Linked DNA regions of Metabacillus sp. KUDC1714. The protein of the gene in region 1 interacts with the protein of each later gene in a pairwise test. Links are inferred from orthologs where the notes say so. Each region holds a gene or a part of one and is shown in the gene's direction. Other genes may lie near its edges.

The links.
Region 2: the proteins of HUW50_RS19260 (region 1) and HUW50_RS08175 interact in binary tests that used the Escherichia coli proteins (3 or more experiments, as listed by UniProt). The link is inferred for Metabacillus sp. KUDC1714 from one-to-one orthologs.

The regions. Positions count from the first base shown.
Region 1 is NZ_CP055263.1:4,185,909-4,191,938, forward strand. Bases 2,184-5,149 are described here. They hold HUW50_RS19260 (stage V sporulation protein D), read left to right. Parts: upstream 2,184-2,677; coding sequence 2,678-4,621; downstream 4,622-5,149. Other genes in these bases: HUW50_RS19255 (penicillin-binding protein), read left to right, coding at 2,184-2,518; HUW50_RS19265 (UDP-N-acetylmuramoyl-L-alanyl-D-glutamate--2,6-diaminopimelate ligase), read left to right, coding at 4,949-5,149. Also shown: cell division protein FtsL, read left to right, coding at 1-214; more of HUW50_RS19255, read left to right, coding at 329-2,183; more of HUW50_RS19265, read left to right, coding at 5,150-6,030. UniProt on the Escherichia coli protein: Essential cell division protein that catalyzes cross-linking of the peptidoglycan cell wall at the division septum. Required for localization of FtsN.
Region 2 is NZ_CP055263.1:1,707,905-1,719,666, forward strand. The notes cover bases 1,224-4,137. They hold HUW50_RS08175 (transglycosylase domain-containing protein), read left to right. Parts: upstream 1,224-1,605; coding sequence 1,606-3,669; downstream 3,670-4,137. Other genes in these bases: HUW50_RS08180 (YwhD family protein), read right to left, coding at 4,008-4,137. In the rest of the region: speE (spermidine synthase), read right to left, coding at 216-1,046; more of HUW50_RS08180, read right to left, coding at 4,138-4,523; HUW50_RS08185 (site-2 protease family protein), read right to left, coding at 4,549-5,214; HUW50_RS08190 (2-hydroxymuconate tautomerase), read left to right, coding at 5,618-5,803; HUW50_RS08195 (YwgA family protein), read right to left, coding at 6,013-6,534; HUW50_RS08200 (HD domain-containing protein), read right to left, coding at 6,638-7,936; HUW50_RS08205 (YuzB family protein), read right to left, coding at 8,102-8,326; HUW50_RS08210 (RsfA family transcriptional regulator), read left to right, coding at 8,669-9,445; HUW50_RS08215 (EcsC family protein), read left to right, coding at 9,624-10,439; HUW50_RS08220 (Gfo/Idh/MocA family protein), read right to left, coding at 10,525-11,589; HUW50_RS08225 (sugar phosphate isomerase/epimerase family protein), read right to left, coding at 11,611-11,762. UniProt on the Escherichia coli protein: Cell wall formation. Synthesis of cross-linked peptidoglycan from the lipid intermediates.

The DNA.
Region 1 (6,030 bases):
AGCTGCAGTAAATATTGTTACTAAAAGCTATACAGTATATCAAGCGAATATTGAAATACAGAAAACCGAAGCTAAAATAGAAGAACAAACAAAGCTAAATAGTGACCTCCACGTACAGGTTGAAGAGTTAAGTACATATGATCGAATTTGGGAAAAAGCTAAAGAGTTAGGTTTGAAATTAGATCAAAACAATGTGAAAAGTGTACAAGAATAACACAGATATAAGGGGAAAAAGCTGAGTTACACTAGTTATAAACGTGTAACCAGCTTTTTTTCATCACTCGATTGTTTCTATGTGGTAAAATAAACACACGAGTAGGAGGTCCTTATGAAGCTAACAGAGAAAAACACAAATATGAACAGAGGGGCAGCATTTCTATCTTTACTATTTGCACTGCTCTTTTTCACAATTTTTATCCGCTTTTTTTACATACAAGCAACTGGATCTGTCCATGGTGAAGCCCTTGCGGCAAAAGCAGAGGAATTATATGAAAGTCAACGAACAATTGAAGCTGAACGAGGAAAAATACTAGATAACAAAGGTGAAGTTATAGCTGAGGATAAAGCCTCATATAAGCTTGTCGCAATTCTTGATGATAAAATGACAACTAATCCAAAAAAACCACAGCATGTTGTTGATATACAGGAAACTGCTCAAAAGCTTGCTCCTTTAATTGAAATGAAAGTTAGTAAAGTAGAAGAGATTCTTTCAAAGGATTTAGATCAAGTCGAATTTGGAGCAGCAGGTCGTGATATAAGTCATACAATGAAAGAAGAAATAGCTAAATTAGAGCTTCCTGGTATTTCTTTTATTCGGGATACACAACGTTTTTATCCTAATGGTTTATTTGCCTCTCATTTAATAGGATATGCTCAAAAACAAGAGGACACGGGCGAAACAGTAGGGATGATGGGACTTGAAAAAACCCTTGAGAAATACCTACAAGAAGAAGACGGTTATGTAAAATACGAAAAGGATCATTATAATTGGAAGTTGCCAAATAGTAATGATGAAATCATTGCTCCGACAAATGGTAAAGATGTTTATTTAACAATTGATCAAAAGATTCAAACCTTTTTAGAAGACTCTATGAATCAAGTTGTTGATGAATTCTCACCAGAGAAAATCATAGGTGTTGTTGCAGATCCAAAAACGGGAAAAATCTTGGCTATGGCTCAACGACCGAGCTTTGATCCAAATATAAGGAATATTACATCTTATACTAATGATGTGATATCCTATGCCTTTGAACCTGGTTCAACAATGAAAATTTTTACGCTTGCTGCGGCCATTGAAGAAGGCGTTTATAATGGGAATGCAATGTTCCAGTCAGGATCTTACGATGTAGAAGGACCAGATATTAATGACCATAACAGTGGGCGTGGATGGGGACCGATCACCTATAACGAAGGAGTTCAGCGCTCCTCAAACGTCGCGTTTTCTATTATTGCCGATAAGCTACTAGGAGTCGACCGCTTATATCAATATTTAAATAAGTTTGGTTTCACATCAAAAACTGGAATTGATCTTCCGAATGAAGCTACTAGCAAAATAAACTATAATATGCATCGTGATAAAGTAACAACAGCATTTGGCCAAGCATCAGCAGTTACGCCGATTCAGCAAATTCAGGCTGCTACTGCGATTGCAAATAATGGAAAAATGATGAAACCATATGCAATTGAAAAAATTGTTAACCCAGATGACGATACAGTTGTGAAAGAAACGAAACCTAAAGCTGTAGGTCAGCCTATTTCAGAAAAAACAGCAAAAGAAGTATTAGATATATTAGAAACCGTTGTTAGCTCTGAAAAGGGGACAGGAAAGTCATTTCGCATCGAAGGATATAAAGTTGCTGGAAAAACAGGAACTGCCCAAATTTATTCACCATCAGGTGGGTATTTATCAGGAAATGATAATCATGTGTTTTCATTTTTAGGAATGGCTCCAAAAGATGATCCTGAATTAATCGTTTACGTGGCAGTGCAAAAGCCGAAATTAGAAGGGAAAGCCGGTTCAGTTCCTGTCTCAATGATTTTCAATACTGTCATGAAGAATAGCTTACAGTATTTGCAAATTGATCCAACTGAAGAAATGGAGAGCGCAGATAAAAGCAAAACAGTAGAGGAAGGAATCAAGCTTCCTACACTGGTAGGAATGAAGCCTACTGATGCAGAACACCAGTTAGAGGAATTAGGGCTAGAGCCGATCATTCTTGGTAACGGACAAGAGATTATCGCTCAATACCCCGAGGTAGAAACACCTATCATCGTAAATGAGAAAGTGTTACTGCAAACTTCTGAAAATGTAAAAATGCCTAATATGACTGGTTGGTCTAAGAGAGATGTAATGAAATTGGGTAATCTGATAGATTTATCAGTTAATTCCGAAGGTTCTGGCTATGTTACTAAGCAAAGTATAAAGAAGGATAGTGTATTGAAAAAAGGCGATGTATTATCCGTAACTTTAAAGACAACTATAGTTAAGAAACAAACTGAAGAAAAAGAAGAGGACTAAATGGTGATTTTATGGATTGGCCTACTATAAGGTCAATCCTTTTTTTTTAGAAGTGTTTATTAGACTTTAAGACACCAGAGTTTCCTTTATTTCTATTGTTCTAACTCCTGTCGTACAAGCATATATTTGAACGAGCCTAGACAAGGGGGAGTAGAGGATATGCGTGTTTCGAATGTAACCGTTAGAAAGCGTCTTGCATTAACGTTGCTATTCGGTTTGTTAATTTTTTTAGTGATTGATATACGTCTAGGGTATGTTCAATTTTTTCTTGGATCTTCATTAACTTCTGGTGCAAAAGATCTATGGAGTAGAAATATACCGTTTGAACCTGAGCGTGGGGAAATTTTAGATCGTAACGGTGTTGAACTTGCAACAAATATGAGTGCTCCTACCATATATGTTGTCCCAAGACAAATTGAAAATCCTGCAGATACCGCTAAAAAGCTGGCAGCCGTGTTAAATATGTCGGAGGAGAAGGCATATAAACATGTCACTAAAAAAGAATCGATTGAATGGATTAATCCTGAAGGTAGAAAAATATCTCATGCAAAGGCAAATGAAGTAAGAGAGTTAAATTTAAAAGGGGTTTACATAGCTGAGGATTCCAAGCGCTACTATCCGTTTGGTAGCTATTTATCACATGTTCTTGGCTTTGCTGGGATTGATAACCAAGGTTTATTAGGTTTAGAATCCTATTATGATAAGCAGTTAAAAGGTGAAAAAGGATATGTGAAATTTTTCTCAGATGCAAAAGGCCAAAGGATGCCAGGTGAAGCGGATGACTATACAGCACCAGTTGATGGCAACAATTTAAAGCTTACGATTGATACTCGAGTCCAAACAATTATTGAGCGTGAATTAGATAATGTGCAGGCAACGTATAATCCTGATGGTATTATAGCCATTGCAATGAATCCTAATAATGGCGAGATTTTAGCGATGTCAAGTCGGCCAGATTTTGATCCTGCTAAATTCCAGGAAGTTGATCCAACAGTATACAATCGGAATTTACCTGTTTGGAGTAATTACGAACCTGGTTCTACATTCAAAATTATTACTTTAGCGGCAGCACTTGAAGAAGAAAAGGTGAATCTTGAAAAAGACACGTTTAATGATAGTGGATCTGTTGAGGTTGATGGTGCTAGATTACGGTGTTGGAAAAGAGGGGGACATGGTCACCAAACATTCCTAGAAGTCGTTCAAAATTCCTGTAACCCTGGTTTTGTTGAACTAGGACAAAGACTTGGAGAAGAAACACTCTTTAAGTACATTAAAGACTTTGGCTTTGGGCAAAAAACAGGTATTGACTTACAGGGTGAAGGTAGAGGTATTTTGTTTAATCCGGAAAAAGTTGGACCTGTTGAGCTTGCGACAACCGCATTCGGACAAGGGGTATCTGTTACCCCGATTCAACAGGTGGCGGCTGTATCAGCAGCAGTAAATGGGGGGATATTATATACACCATATATTGCTAAGGAATGGGTAGATCCCGTAACAAATGAAGTGATTAGTAGACAAACACCGGAAGCGAAGAAACGAGTCATTTCTGAGGAAACATCGAAAGAGATTCGTTATGCACTTGAAAGTGTAGTTGCACTTGGGACAGGGAGAAATGCATATGTAGACGGTTATCGAGTTGGTGGGAAAACAGGTACAGCCCAAAAGGTTAAAGATGGAAGATATATGGAGAACAACCATATCGTTTCATTTATTGGATTTGCTCCTGCTGACGATCCACAAATTGTTGTCTATGTAGCAGTTGATAATCCTAAAGGTACGATCCAATTCGGGGGTACTGTTGCTGCTCCAATTGTAGGTAATATTATGCGTGATGCATTACCAGAGCTAGGTGTAAAACCTAGAAAGGAACAAATTGAAAAGGAATATAAATGGCTGGACACAAAATTAGTCGAAATACCGAATATTATAGGGTTGACTAAACAAGAACTATCGGAGCAATTTGTTAATTTGAAGCTTGATGTAGCAGGAGAAGGAGATGTTGTTGTGCAGCAATCCCCAAATGTTGGTGTAAAAGTGAAAGAAGGTTCGACATTACGTGTTTATTTAGGTGAAAGTGAAAAGAAATTTGATGATAAAGAATAAATTGCAAGAAAGCATGACATTCGCTTGATTCTAGATGTCACGCTTTCTTTCTGTTTTTCATTTTCTTAAGCATTAATATTCTAAATAATAAAACTTCTAAATATAGACCTGCTTTTTCAAAAGAAAATGAAACGAAGGATGGCTCTTTTTTTATAAGTAAGATAAAATAAGTACGGAGAACATTCTGTATATGCTTCAATCAACCAAAAAGCTTTGGTAAATAGCTCGTTTTCTTTATAAAGTTGAATGAATGGTAACATAAGTTAATGATTCTTATCTACATTCAATTAAACGTGCATAGACCTTGTAGTGAAAGTAGGAATAATAATGAAATTAAACGAATTGCTTACATATTTACACGAACATGAAATTGTTACGAAAGAAAATCCGATGATCACATCAATTGAGATGGACTCTAGGGAAATTAAGAAGGGTAGCTTATTTATTTGTATTAACGGCTATACAGTTGATGGTCATGATTATGCCAGAAAAGCTCAAGAAAGTGGAGCGGTGGCGATTCTTGCTGAAAGACCATTGGACGATTTACAAATTCCAGTAGTTTTAGTGAAAGATTCAAAAAGAGCAATGGCTGTGTTGGCGGATATTTATTATGGTCAGCCTACACATAATATGCATCTTATTGGTGTTACTGGAACGAATGGAAAAACGACAACAACACATATAATTGAAAAAATACTTAATGAAGCAACTAAAAAAACAGGGTTAATCGGAACCATGTACATAAAAATAGCAGATGAATTAAAAAATGTAAAAAACACGACTCCGGAAAGCTTGACTCTTCAAAAAACGTTCCATGAGATGAGAGAGAAAGAGGTAACACATGCGATAATGGAGGTTTCCTCTCATGCGCTTCATTTAGGAAGAATTCACGGCTGTGATTTCAATGTTGCAGTCTTTACAAATTTAACCCAGGACCATCTAGATTATCATAAAACGATGGAATCTTATAAGTATGCTAAAGGCCTTCTCTTTGCTCAATTAGGTAATCGTTTTGATCATGAAGATGTAAAAATTGCCGTTTTAAATGCCGATGAAGAGGCATCTGAAGAATTTATAAAAATGACTGCTGCAAAAATTTTGACGTATGGAATTGAAACCTCTGCAGATGTGATGGCAAAAGAAATTAAAATGACGTCAAAAGGTACAGAATTTGACTTGTTTACACCAGTAGGTACAAAAAAAGTAACGATCAATATGGTTGGAAAATTTAGTATTTATAATGTTCTAGCAGCAGTTTCGGCTTGTTTAGCATCATCTATTGACTTAGATACAATTATCCAAGCAATTGAAGTAATGGAGGGTGTTAGAGGGCGTTTTGAACTTGTTGATGGAGGGCAAGACTTTACTGTTATCGTTGACTACGCTCATACTCCAGATAGTCTAGAAAA
Region 2 (11,762 bases), 2.5 Mb from region 1 along the record:
TCACGAATACGAGCTGGACCAAAACGAGAGCCTGGGCGGTAGCTTACTGTCCAATCCATAGGCATTCCGTAAATTACTGCTTCACTTTCTTCATAGTTAGGATGGCTCTTGATAAATACATTACCTGAATATGCTTCATCAAATCTCATTTATTTTTCCTCCTATAAAAAAGTGAGAGAACTATTCCCTCACTTAAAGTTCTTATATAATATGAATTACTTGATTAAGTCACTTACGAATTTCGGTAATACGAAGCAAGCTTTGTGTAATTCTTTTGTGTAATACTTAGTTTCAATTTCATGGAAACGTTCTTCACTTACTTCAAGTGGATCATATTTCTTTGAACCAATTGTGAATGTCCATAAACCACTTGGGTATGTTGGGATGTTCGCAGTGTAAAGACGTGTAATCGGGAATATTTCCTTCACATCACGTTGAACGTTTGTAATTAATTCTGGTGTAAACCAAGGGTTGTCTGTTTGTGCTACGAAAACACCGTCTTCTTTAAGCGCTTTTGAAATACCAGCATAAAATCCTTTTGTAAATAAGTTTACAGCAGGCCCCATTGGTTCAGTTGAATCTACCATAATAACATCATACTCATTTTCACTTTCAGCGATATGCATGAAGCCGTCGCCTACTTTTACTTCTACACGTGGGTCTTCTAGTTTCCCTGCAATTTCAGGAAGGAATTTTTTTGAATACTCGATGACTTTCCCATCTATATCAACAAGTGTTGCTTTCTTCACTTGAGGATGTTTCAGTACTTCACGGATAACGCCACCATCACCGCCGCCAACAACAAGAACATTTTCAGGATTAGGGTGTGTAAATAAAGGAACATGTGCAACCATTTCATGATAAACAAATTCGTCCTTTTGTGATGTCATGACCATTCCATCTAGAAAAAGCATATTTCCAAACTCTTCCGTTTCAACCATTTCTAAGTATTGAAAGTCTGTTTGCTCTGTATGTAACGTTTGTTTAATTTTTAATGTGATCCCAAAATTCTTTGTTTGTTTCTCTGTATACCATAATTCACTCATTTTATTACCATCCTTTCATCTATCAGCTCTCAACTATACATTTATCCTTTTACATTTATGTCAAACCTTAAGAGACAGAATTCATGTATTTAAGCTTGTTTTATTATTTGAAAAAAATTACAGACTTATACAACTGCTTAGTGCTCGACATCTAACCCCACTGTACTTAGTTTTCATGTCTAGCTCCAGCGCCTAGCTCCTCGATTCATGAGCGTCTTATGCTTTTCGGGGCTGATCAAGGCGCTTCCGCTTTTCTATTGAACATCCGGAAAATTTTTCATTTATATCCTTTTAAAACTATAGATGAATCTAGTAAAAAATCAAGAAAAAATTCATGACTTTTTATCAAAATGTTTAAAAACCTTTTAAAAAACTCATAATGGCTAATAGTATCTAAGTTCGGACAGCATATGATCCAGCTCCAGCGCCTAGCCCCTCGAGTCATAAGCCACTCATGAATTGAAGGTAGAGAACACCTCCTATTCATGAGCGTCTTATTTGCCCGAGACTGAACAAGGCACGACTTGAGCTTTTCTATTTTAGATTGGAGGTGAGCAAAATGGATGTGATCACACCTAAACGAATTCGAATTACGTTAAAGACAATCCGTGCCATAACATTTATTAGTTTGCTATTATTAGTCTTTTTTTCAACAATTATTCTTAGTGTTGTTATGTATGCCAAATGGCAAGGGCCTCCCTCTTTAACAGTGCCACAATCAACGATTATTTATGCGAGTGATGGGTCAAAGATTGGGGAATTACATAATGGGCAAAAACGGTATTGGGTGCAGCTTGATGATATTTCTGAAAATGTTCTTCAAGCAACGATTGCGATCGAGGATCGAAGCTTTTACGATCATAATGGTTTTGATTTCAAACGAATTGCAGGGGCTGCTTTAGCGGATTTAAAGGCGATGGCCAAGGTTCAAGGTGCTAGTACGATTACACAGCAATATGCTCGTAATCTATTTTTAAAACATGAAAAAACCTGGCAGAGAAAAGCGATGGAAGCCTTTTACACCATACGCCTTGAGCAAAATTATAGTAAGGATGAAATTTTAGAGGGGTATTTAAATACGATTTATTATGGTCATGGAGTATACGGGATCGAAGCTGCTGCTAAATATTACTTTGGAAAGAATTCCAGTGAGTTATCTTTAGGGGAAGCCGCTATGCTTGCAGGCATCCCAAAGGGCCCCAGCCTTTATTCTCCTTACGTTAATCAAGAAAAAGCCAAAGGTAGACAAGCGATCATCTTGAAAACGATGGAAAAAGAGGGCTATATTACGGAAAAACAATTAGCCAGCGCATTAAGCGAGAGTCTTGTATATACAACAAAGGAAGATAAGGTTCAAAAAGGCATTGCACCTTATTTTCAAGATGCTGTTATGAGTGCTTTAGCAGACGAATTAAATATTGACGCGCAAATGATTGAAACAAAAGGGTTAAGAATTTATACGACATTAGACTTAACAATGCAAGAAATCGCAGAGGATCTGGTGAAAAAGTCTATCGATAAGAAATCTGATATACAAGCTGGTTTTATTGCTATTGATCCAGCTACAGGTTATGTAAAAGCCTTAATTGGTGGGCGTGATTATGAAAAAAGTCCGTTCAATCGGGCAACACAGGCGAAAAGACAACCTGGCTCAACAATAAAGCCTTTATTATATTACTCAGCCATAAACAATGGGTTTACGCCATCTACAGAGATGCTGAGTGAGCCAACGACATTTTCATATGATGATGGCAAGGCTTCATATAAGCCGAGCAACTATAATGACTATTATGCGAATGACTTTATTACGTTACTTCAAGCCATTGCTTTATCTGATAACATTTATGCTGTTAAAACTCATATGATGCTTGGGATGGAAAAGCTTGTGAAAACGGGCGAGTTATTTGGACTTAACACAAAAATTAAAAACATCCCTTCAACAGCTTTAGGAACATCTCCAGTTCGCTTAGTTGAGATCGTTAATGCTTACGGTATGCTAGAAAATGGCGGAAGAAAAATTGAGCCTACCTATATTACTAAGGTAGAGGATGCCACAGGTGAAATTATTTATAAATCTGATACAAAAAAGGAACAAATCCTTAATGAACAAGCTGCTTTCGTTACAACTCATATGATGACAGGAATGTTTGATACTGCTTTAAATGATTATACTTCTGTCACTGGTCATAGCATCGCTGACTCTTTAACGAGAGACTACGCTGGAAAATCTGGTACTACATCAACAGATAGTTGGATGATTGGTTTTTCACCACAATTAGTTGCTGGGGTTTGGACTGGATATGACAAAGGAAAAACGATTGATCTCGTTCAAGAGCGGGGCTACGCAAAAGCAATCTGGGCTAAGTTCATGGAAAAAGCTTTGGACAAAGAGTCTGTTAAAGCTTTTCGTCCTCCAGATGGTACCGTGGGGGTGTACATTAATCCTGCTAGTGGAAAGCTTGCTACTGAGGATTGCCCTGTCCGAAGGCTCACTTACTTTATAGAAGGCACAGAGCCAACAGAATATTGTAAAGAGCATCTCAAAACCGATGACGATAAGGTCCATGAGCACAAAAAGAAAGAAAAAGATAATTGGTATGACCTTTTTAAATGGTGGGATTGATAATTACAAAAGCGCAAGTGCCTTGATCATCGCCGTACAAACTGGAGGAGCATCGACTAAAGATAAAGGAAACACGGTAAGCGTAGCGAACCGATGTTGACTTATCGTAGGGAGATGATCTGAAGTTTGCTAGGCGATAGGCGCTGGAGCTAGATGCCGTACGCTTTTCCACAGTTCAATAATTTTATAATTTTTCAAACGATAAAAAACCCCGAACTGACCTGTTCGGGGTTTTTCATGTCCTAGTTTTATAACTGTATTCTTAGTCTACTAATTTTACCGAAGAACCACAAGAATTTACCAATTTATTCACAAAAACGTCACACTTTCGACATATTTCAGTTAGCATTTAGATCGTCTTTTAATTTTTGGTCAGAGTGTTCCCACATATGTTTATCATGCTTTTTTAAGTATCCAGCAAGGATTTCCTTTGAACGCTCATCCATATGCTCGACAATAATATGACGCTTCATTGATTTATCCATTCGGTTAACATGTTCTGGAAGTGATTTATAGCCTCTTCGTATCGAACGATCAACTGTCATCTCACATGCTGCAACACCAGCGTAATATGGACCTTCTGCCTTACGATCAATCGTGACCCATACTAGCCAATAAGGCTTTCCATTAGGAACCTCTTCCTTAGTTTTAAGAAATTTAATGCCCTTTTCAACAACACTTCTTGCATGCATAGCCCCAATATCAACGAAGGCCTCTCCTTCTTCAATATCAATAAATACCGGTGATACATTATCAAGACTAAGTGCACCAACACCATAGCCTCCATGTCCATCAGTAGGGTCACTCTTTATAATATTAAAGCCAATGCTTTTCTTCTTTTTATTTTCCTCCATGTTTAAACCTCCTAAATCATTTATCCTATAATATTGGACCTAAAAGAAAGTGAAACAATTCCATCACCGCTGTTCTACCAACAGCAAAAATAGGCTGAATAATGTAACCATCAAGTGGTGTAATAACTAATATCAGAAAAATAATGATTCCATAACTCTCATATTGCGTCATTTTCGCTCTAATATTTGCAGGAGCGAGATCTTCAATAATCCGGTAACCATCTAATGGTGGAAATGGAAGTAAATTAAATATAAATAGCATCACATTAAGTGACACAAAAATATTGAAAAAATCCTGAAGACCGTTAACATAAAATTCTGGTAGTGCGGTTACTGCATTTGTTGCTAATAGAATATACCAAATTGCAGTCCCAAGAAATGCGATCACTAAATTACTTAGAGGACCTGCAACCGAAACGAGAACACCTGCTAAACGAGGTCTTTTAAAATAGGAACGATTAACAGGTACAGGTCTCGCCCACCCAAAACCTGCAATAAAAATCAGCAGCGTACCAAAGGGATCTAGATGTGCAAGTGGAGAAAGCGTTAATCTGCCTTGCCTTTGTGCAGTTGGATCACCAAATTTATATGCTACATAGGCATGAGCGTATTCATGAATTGTAAAAGCAATCATTAACGTAATGACGACATATGGAATCATTTCAAGTGGAAATGCTAAAAAACTATTTATACTATTTAAATTGTCCATCTCTCTCTCCTTTAGACTTTTAAAGTTGGCTCTTTTCTAAAAGATTGTTGCTTTTACTAATTAAGGTTGATTGGAACGGATTGCGAGACTCCTGCGGGAGTAGCGGGACAGGTGAGACCCCGCAGGCGTTTACGCCGAGGAGGCTCACCGCCCGCCCCGCGAAAAGCGAGCATCTCTCGCTGCAATCAACCAGGCACAATACTTATTTAATAGCAACAAAGTTTGCAAAGCATCCTTAAAGTTCAACTTAAAGCAAATTCAATCTATTTACTACTAGCTTAACATGTTATGCAAACCATTTCGCTTAAAGTATACTATATTTACAGGCTGATTTCGTACTATTTTGATTACGATAAAGCCCATACATATGAAGGAGTGATAAACAATGCCATACGTAACAGTTAAAATGCTTGAAGGAAGAACAGACGAGCAAAAAAGAGCCTTAGTCGAAAAAGTAACTGCCGCTGTATCCGAAACAACCGGGGCGCCCGCTGAAAAAATTGCTGTCTTTATCGATGAAATGAGCAAAAGCAATTATGCACTCGGTGGTAAGAGATTAAGCGACCAATAGTTAAGAAAAGCGCAAGCGCCTTGTTCAGCGACGTAGAAAAAAGAGCACTCCGTATGAGATAAAGGAAACACGGAGAGCGTTAGCGATTCGATGTTGACTTAGCGTATAAGGAGGGTGAAGTTCATTAGTCGCTAGGCGCTGGAGCTAGACACCCAAACTAAGTACAAAAAGTTATACTTTCTTCACTTTAAATAGAAAAGCCCGCCAACTTAATGTTTGGCGAGCTCTTCTGCAACTAAACCTCTTAAATTCTCGATATATTTATACGCATCTAAAATCTCTTCTTCTGTATAACGCTGCTTACTCTTTAATGTAAATACCTTCTCTTTAACCTCTTCTTGTTCTAATCCATCAAAATATAAAACCGTTGAAACAAGCTCTAAAAATCTTGAGCTTTGCTCATTTAAATGAAGCATACAACCTTCAAATGGAGGTAGATCTAGATCATAATGACCTAAAAACTCAGTTCCAGTATCTGTTAATGAATAGCGATATTGAAAATAGCCACCCTTTTTTTCATGAACTTCATTTAAGAACCCTAAGTTACAAAGTTCTTCAATTCGAAGTGTCAGCTCCTCAGAGTACGGCCCATAAAAGTGAAAGTTATATTTTTCATAAAAAGGAAGATCGATCTTTTTCGCAATATAAATCATCTTTTGTAGCTTTTTCCGACCAATGATTTCCCCAGCTGATGAGATCACCTTCATCAGCTTAGCGTGTTCTTTCATCAATGCCCCGTCATCTCCTAACTCTTTCTCTGTTTGATCGATAAAAGGTGTATTTTTTTCTAGCTCAACAATCCCAGGAAATTTCAGGATGTCGCACTTTTCAAATCTAGTTAGATAGGTTTAATAATTCTAAGATCTTTTTCTTAGCTGTTCGCTTCGTTGAAAAGTCCTCTAACAAATCTAATGGGAAATATAATTTATGATCTGTTCTTCTTTTCCCTGAAATCGCATCAACGATTTCAGATTGTCTTGATAGCTCTCTAAGATCTCCGTTTGACATTTGTAAATGGATTGGCAAGCGTTCTTCTTCCTCACCAGGTCGATAAAAATCATAAGGTAGGTCTGAAGAAGAATCGACAACTAAATAATAGTCAGGATCAATTCCTGCCTTCTTAAATAAGGTGGTTAGCTCCATCAATGTCATCATCTGTACATTTGGGTTAAATTCAACATATTTAAACAACTTGCGGTTCATAAAACGTCTGCATAAATCACTTAAAATCGGATCTTCCTCATCCTGCCATGCTTGAAAATAAAACATAATAACAGATTCATCCAATTTTAAGTAGTCTTCTAATGTGAGTTCATCCTCAAACATGGAATAAAAATGGATAGGACTATGCTTAAAGGAGTAAAATTCCTGATGTAGTCGTTTTGCTCGATGAAGTATTTTTGTCAGGATCACTTCAGCACTTCTAGTAACTGGATGAAAATAAACCTGCCAGTACATTTGATAGCGACTCATAATATAATCCTCAACAGCATGCATCCCGCTGCTTTTTATAACAACTTGATCTTCACGAGGGCGCATGACACGGAGAATTCTTTCCATATCAAAATGACCATAGCTAACCCCTGTATAATAGGCATCACGCTGTAAGTAATCCATACGATCTGCATCAATCTGGCTAGATATTAAACTAACAACCTGTTTATTTTCATAGGTTTTTGCAATAACCTCTGCAACCTTCTTCGGAAAGTCTGCTCCATTTTCTTTTAATACAGAATGAACCTCCGTATTCCCTAGGATAATCGCCTGAGTAAAGTCCTCATGATCAAGGTGAAATACCTTTTCAAAGGAATGTGAAAATGGTCCATGGCCTAAATCATGCAGAAGTGCAGCACAAAGACATAACAGTCTCTCTTCATCATCCCATTGCGGACGCCCCTTAAAGATATCATCCACAATTCGTCTAACAATTTCATATACACCTAAAGAATGGTTAAATCGACTATGCTCTGCACCATGAAACGTTAAATAGGTTGTACCAAGCTGACGAATTCTTCTAAGTCGTTGGAATTCCTTTGTTCCGATTAGATCCCAAATGAGTTTATCACGAACATGTATATAGCGGTGAACGGGATCTTTAAATACCTTTTCTTCAGACAATTTTCCATTTTCCATTGTCTTCCCTCTTCCGTTCTGACTTGTCTCTTTATTGTATTCACTAATGGTTTAAATTCTTATTCACTTCTTCTATTATAGCGACTTCTTATTGATATTCACACCTAAAATCTTGCATAAAACGACAATAAAAAATCACCTTTGTAACGTTCAACAAGGGTGATGTTATTTTTTTAATTTCTTTTCAATTTTATCAATAAGTTCATCTTCTGTTAGTGCTGACATAGGGCGATTGTTAACAAATGCAAAAGCCTTCTTTCTTCCTGGGCCACAGTAAGATTGACATGCTATATCAATCGAAGCTTCGGAATCTATTTTTTCCAATCTTGGCACTAATGTTTTAATGTTTGTTGCTTGGCAATCATCACAAATTCTAAATTCATTTGCCATCGAGCTACAATCCTTTCTATTACAAAGCGTCATTCCGCTCCATATTTGAAAGACCTATTAATCCTTCGTTTTCACTAAAAGGTATTTTACCGCTTATCTAATCCCAATGCAAGTAAACAAACAAAGTCAAACCTGAGATTTACCTTCCATCAATGGATAATTTCACCTCGGATAGTAGATTCTAAAGATGAAAGATATATTGTTGAATCAAATCATTACTAATTAATTTCCATAAAAAACTAGTATCCTCTTAAGAAATTTGTATAAAAACCTTCGAAATTGTCCATCCTTATTAACAGTTAATGAATTAAACCATCTATTTATATAGGGAGTTGGAAAAAGATGAAACAAAGACAAGATGCTTGGTCTGAAGAGAATGATTTATTACTAGCTGAAACTGTTTTACGTCATGTACGGGAGGGAAGTACACAGTTAAATGCCTTTGAAGAAGTAGGTGATAAGCTGAATCGTACCTCTGCTGCATGTGGCTTCCGTTGGAACGCAGTTGTCCGACATGATTATGAAAAAGCACTTCAACTTGCTAAAAAACAACGCAAACAACGTATGAGAGCACTCGGAAAAGGACAGCCAGTCAAGAAACAGCTTCTCTATTCACCAGATTTGCCATCTATTGAAGTTGATGAGGACGAACAAGAAGAGCTTACAATGATGTCAGCTTTAGAGAGTCATATGGCCGAAGTAATGCCAGCTGATGAGGATGTTACTGCTAACTTGCCAAAACCAACACCAAAACCTGTATCAGTACAACCATTTACAGGTATGAATCAACAAGTTGTATCACCAAACAGAATGACAATGGAACAAGTTATTGCATTCTTGCATTCTTATAAATCAAATAATGAGCACTCAGAGGTTCTTATGAGTGAAAATAGACGATTAAAGCGTGAAAATCAAGAGCTCACTTCACAAAACGAAGAATTAATGAAAAAGGTTGAGAGACTTGAACAAGATACTGTTACAGTCCAAGAAGACTATGAAACATTAATGAAAATCATGAACCGCGCAAGAAAACTAGTATTATTTGATGAAGACGATCGCGCATCAACCACAACATTTAAAATGGATCGTAATGGCAATCTGGAAAAAATGGCTGAATGATTTATTAAGACGTAAGGAGATCCTTCCTGCGTCTTTTTTCGTATGATCGGACTAATCATTTCAGGTTTAAAAGACCTTTTTCAGGAGAGTATAATTAAAATACGGAACCTATTAAAGGGTCAAACGTATTACAGTTATACAAGTATATGTGATAAATTAATGAAAAGGTTGGTATGACGTGGAAACTAGGGATTGGTTACAAACAGAGCTACAAGCAATTGAAAAATGGGAGAAGGATCAACAGGGTCTTTGGTTTTGGGAAAAAATTGGGCGCCTTCCTTTTAAGCTATTAGATAAAGTAACTCCTGCTTTTATCCAAAAGAAAATTGGTGTTTTACTAGATGAGCTAGGATCTTTCGTTCAAACAGGTGGACAATACTTAACACAGGAAAAAGCTATTTTAGCCAAGCTACAAAAGCATTCACTAAAAGAGACAATTGAGCTTGCTGATATTTCTTCACTTCCTTTATCTACTATGGATGCTGTTGGCCAAGAATTAAAAGCAAATCGAAGCAAGCTCGCGACCATTCAAGGAGCAACAACAGGAGTAGGCGGTATTTTTACGTTAGCGGTAGATATTCCTGTCCTACTTGGTCTTTCATTAAAAACACTTCAGGAAATTGCGATCGCATATGGCTATGATCCAAAGGATCGTAATGAGCGGATTTTCATTGTAAAAAGCCTTCAATTTGCCTCAGCAGACGTTGTGGGAAAACAAGCCATTTTAAATGAATTATCAGCGTTTTATCATCGCGACAAATCAACAAATAATGAAATGATTTCCCAACTACAAGGCTGGCGCGAGGTCGTTTATACATACCGTGATCAATTTGGTTGGAAAAAGCTACTGCAAATGGTGCCAATCGCTGGAATGGTATTTGGTGCACTCACAAATCGTTCCATGATCCATGACTTGGCTGAAGCAGGTATGATGCTTTATCGGAAAAGGAGAATTCTTGAAAGACTAGAGAAAGATGAGAAGAGCACCACCTAGTTTCGAGCTTTATCCAAAACCGCTTCAAAAAACGGACACCTGTTTTTTGAAGCGGTTAAAGACAATTATGTTCTGGCTTCACCTTCTATTCGAAATAAATCTCCTTCCCTTTTTGGCTAGATTCATACACCCCAACTAATATTTTCATCATTTCTACGCCGTCTTGAACGGGGCTGATTGTTTCTGCTTCACCTTTGATACAAGATATAAAATGATCAATTTCATTTTGAAATCCTTTATGAAAATCAAATGATAATGAATCAATTTGTGGTGTAGAATTTATTATCGTATTATTTTTTTCTGTTACAATTTGAAGTTGAGGTTCGATTTCTGCACCACCTTTGTCACCGAATACGTTAACAGCGATTGATTCTTCCTTTGCATGGAGTGTAAAACTTACATCGACCATTAAAGAAGCTCCATTTTCAAATCGGATGATTGCATTAGCTAAGTCCTCAACTGTATTCTTGTCAGGCTCATAATCTGCTGCTTTGTAGAAAGATTTGTTTTCAACATTTGCGCGGTTACCTAGCTTATTGTATGTATTTCCACTGATTGATTTAACTTTCGGTTTCCCCATTAAATACCAGCACAGATCAATAACGTGAACACCTAGATCGATTAATGGCCCACCACCTGATCTTTCCTTATCAGCAAACCACCCCCCAGGATTACCTAAAGCTCGGATGCAGGATGCTTTTGCATAATAGATTTCTCCAAGATCTCCAGAATCAATAAAGCTCTTTAATACTTGAGTATTTGTGCCAAAGCGACGAACGAAGCCAACTTGAAGTACCTTACCAATATTTCTCTCAACAGCTTTTTCTATTTCGTATGCTTCTTCAATTGTTTTACATAACGGTTTTTCAACTAACACATGTTTCCCTGCATTTAATGCAGCAATTGAAATTTCCGCATGTGAGTTATTCCATGTACAGATACTGACAGCATCAATCTCTGAATCTGCTAGTAATTCCTGATAGTTTTTATAATGTTTTTTAGCACCATATTTCTCTGCTTTTTCTTGTGCTCTTTGTTCATTAAGATCACAAACAGCATAGATTTCAACACCGTTATTATTTTTATAGGATTCAAAATGCATTTCAGAAATAGAGCCTGCCCCAATTACACCTACTTTTATTTTCCCCATTTTTTGTTATCTCCTTTTCTTTTAAAGTTCTTCCCAAATTCTTTTGACATTATCTAAACCTATTTTAGATCCTTGTCTACATTCTTCTAAACCCTCAAATTCGATGGAAATGTACCCATCATAGCCAGATTGTTTTATTACGTTCAGTACATCATATAAATGAATATCACCGT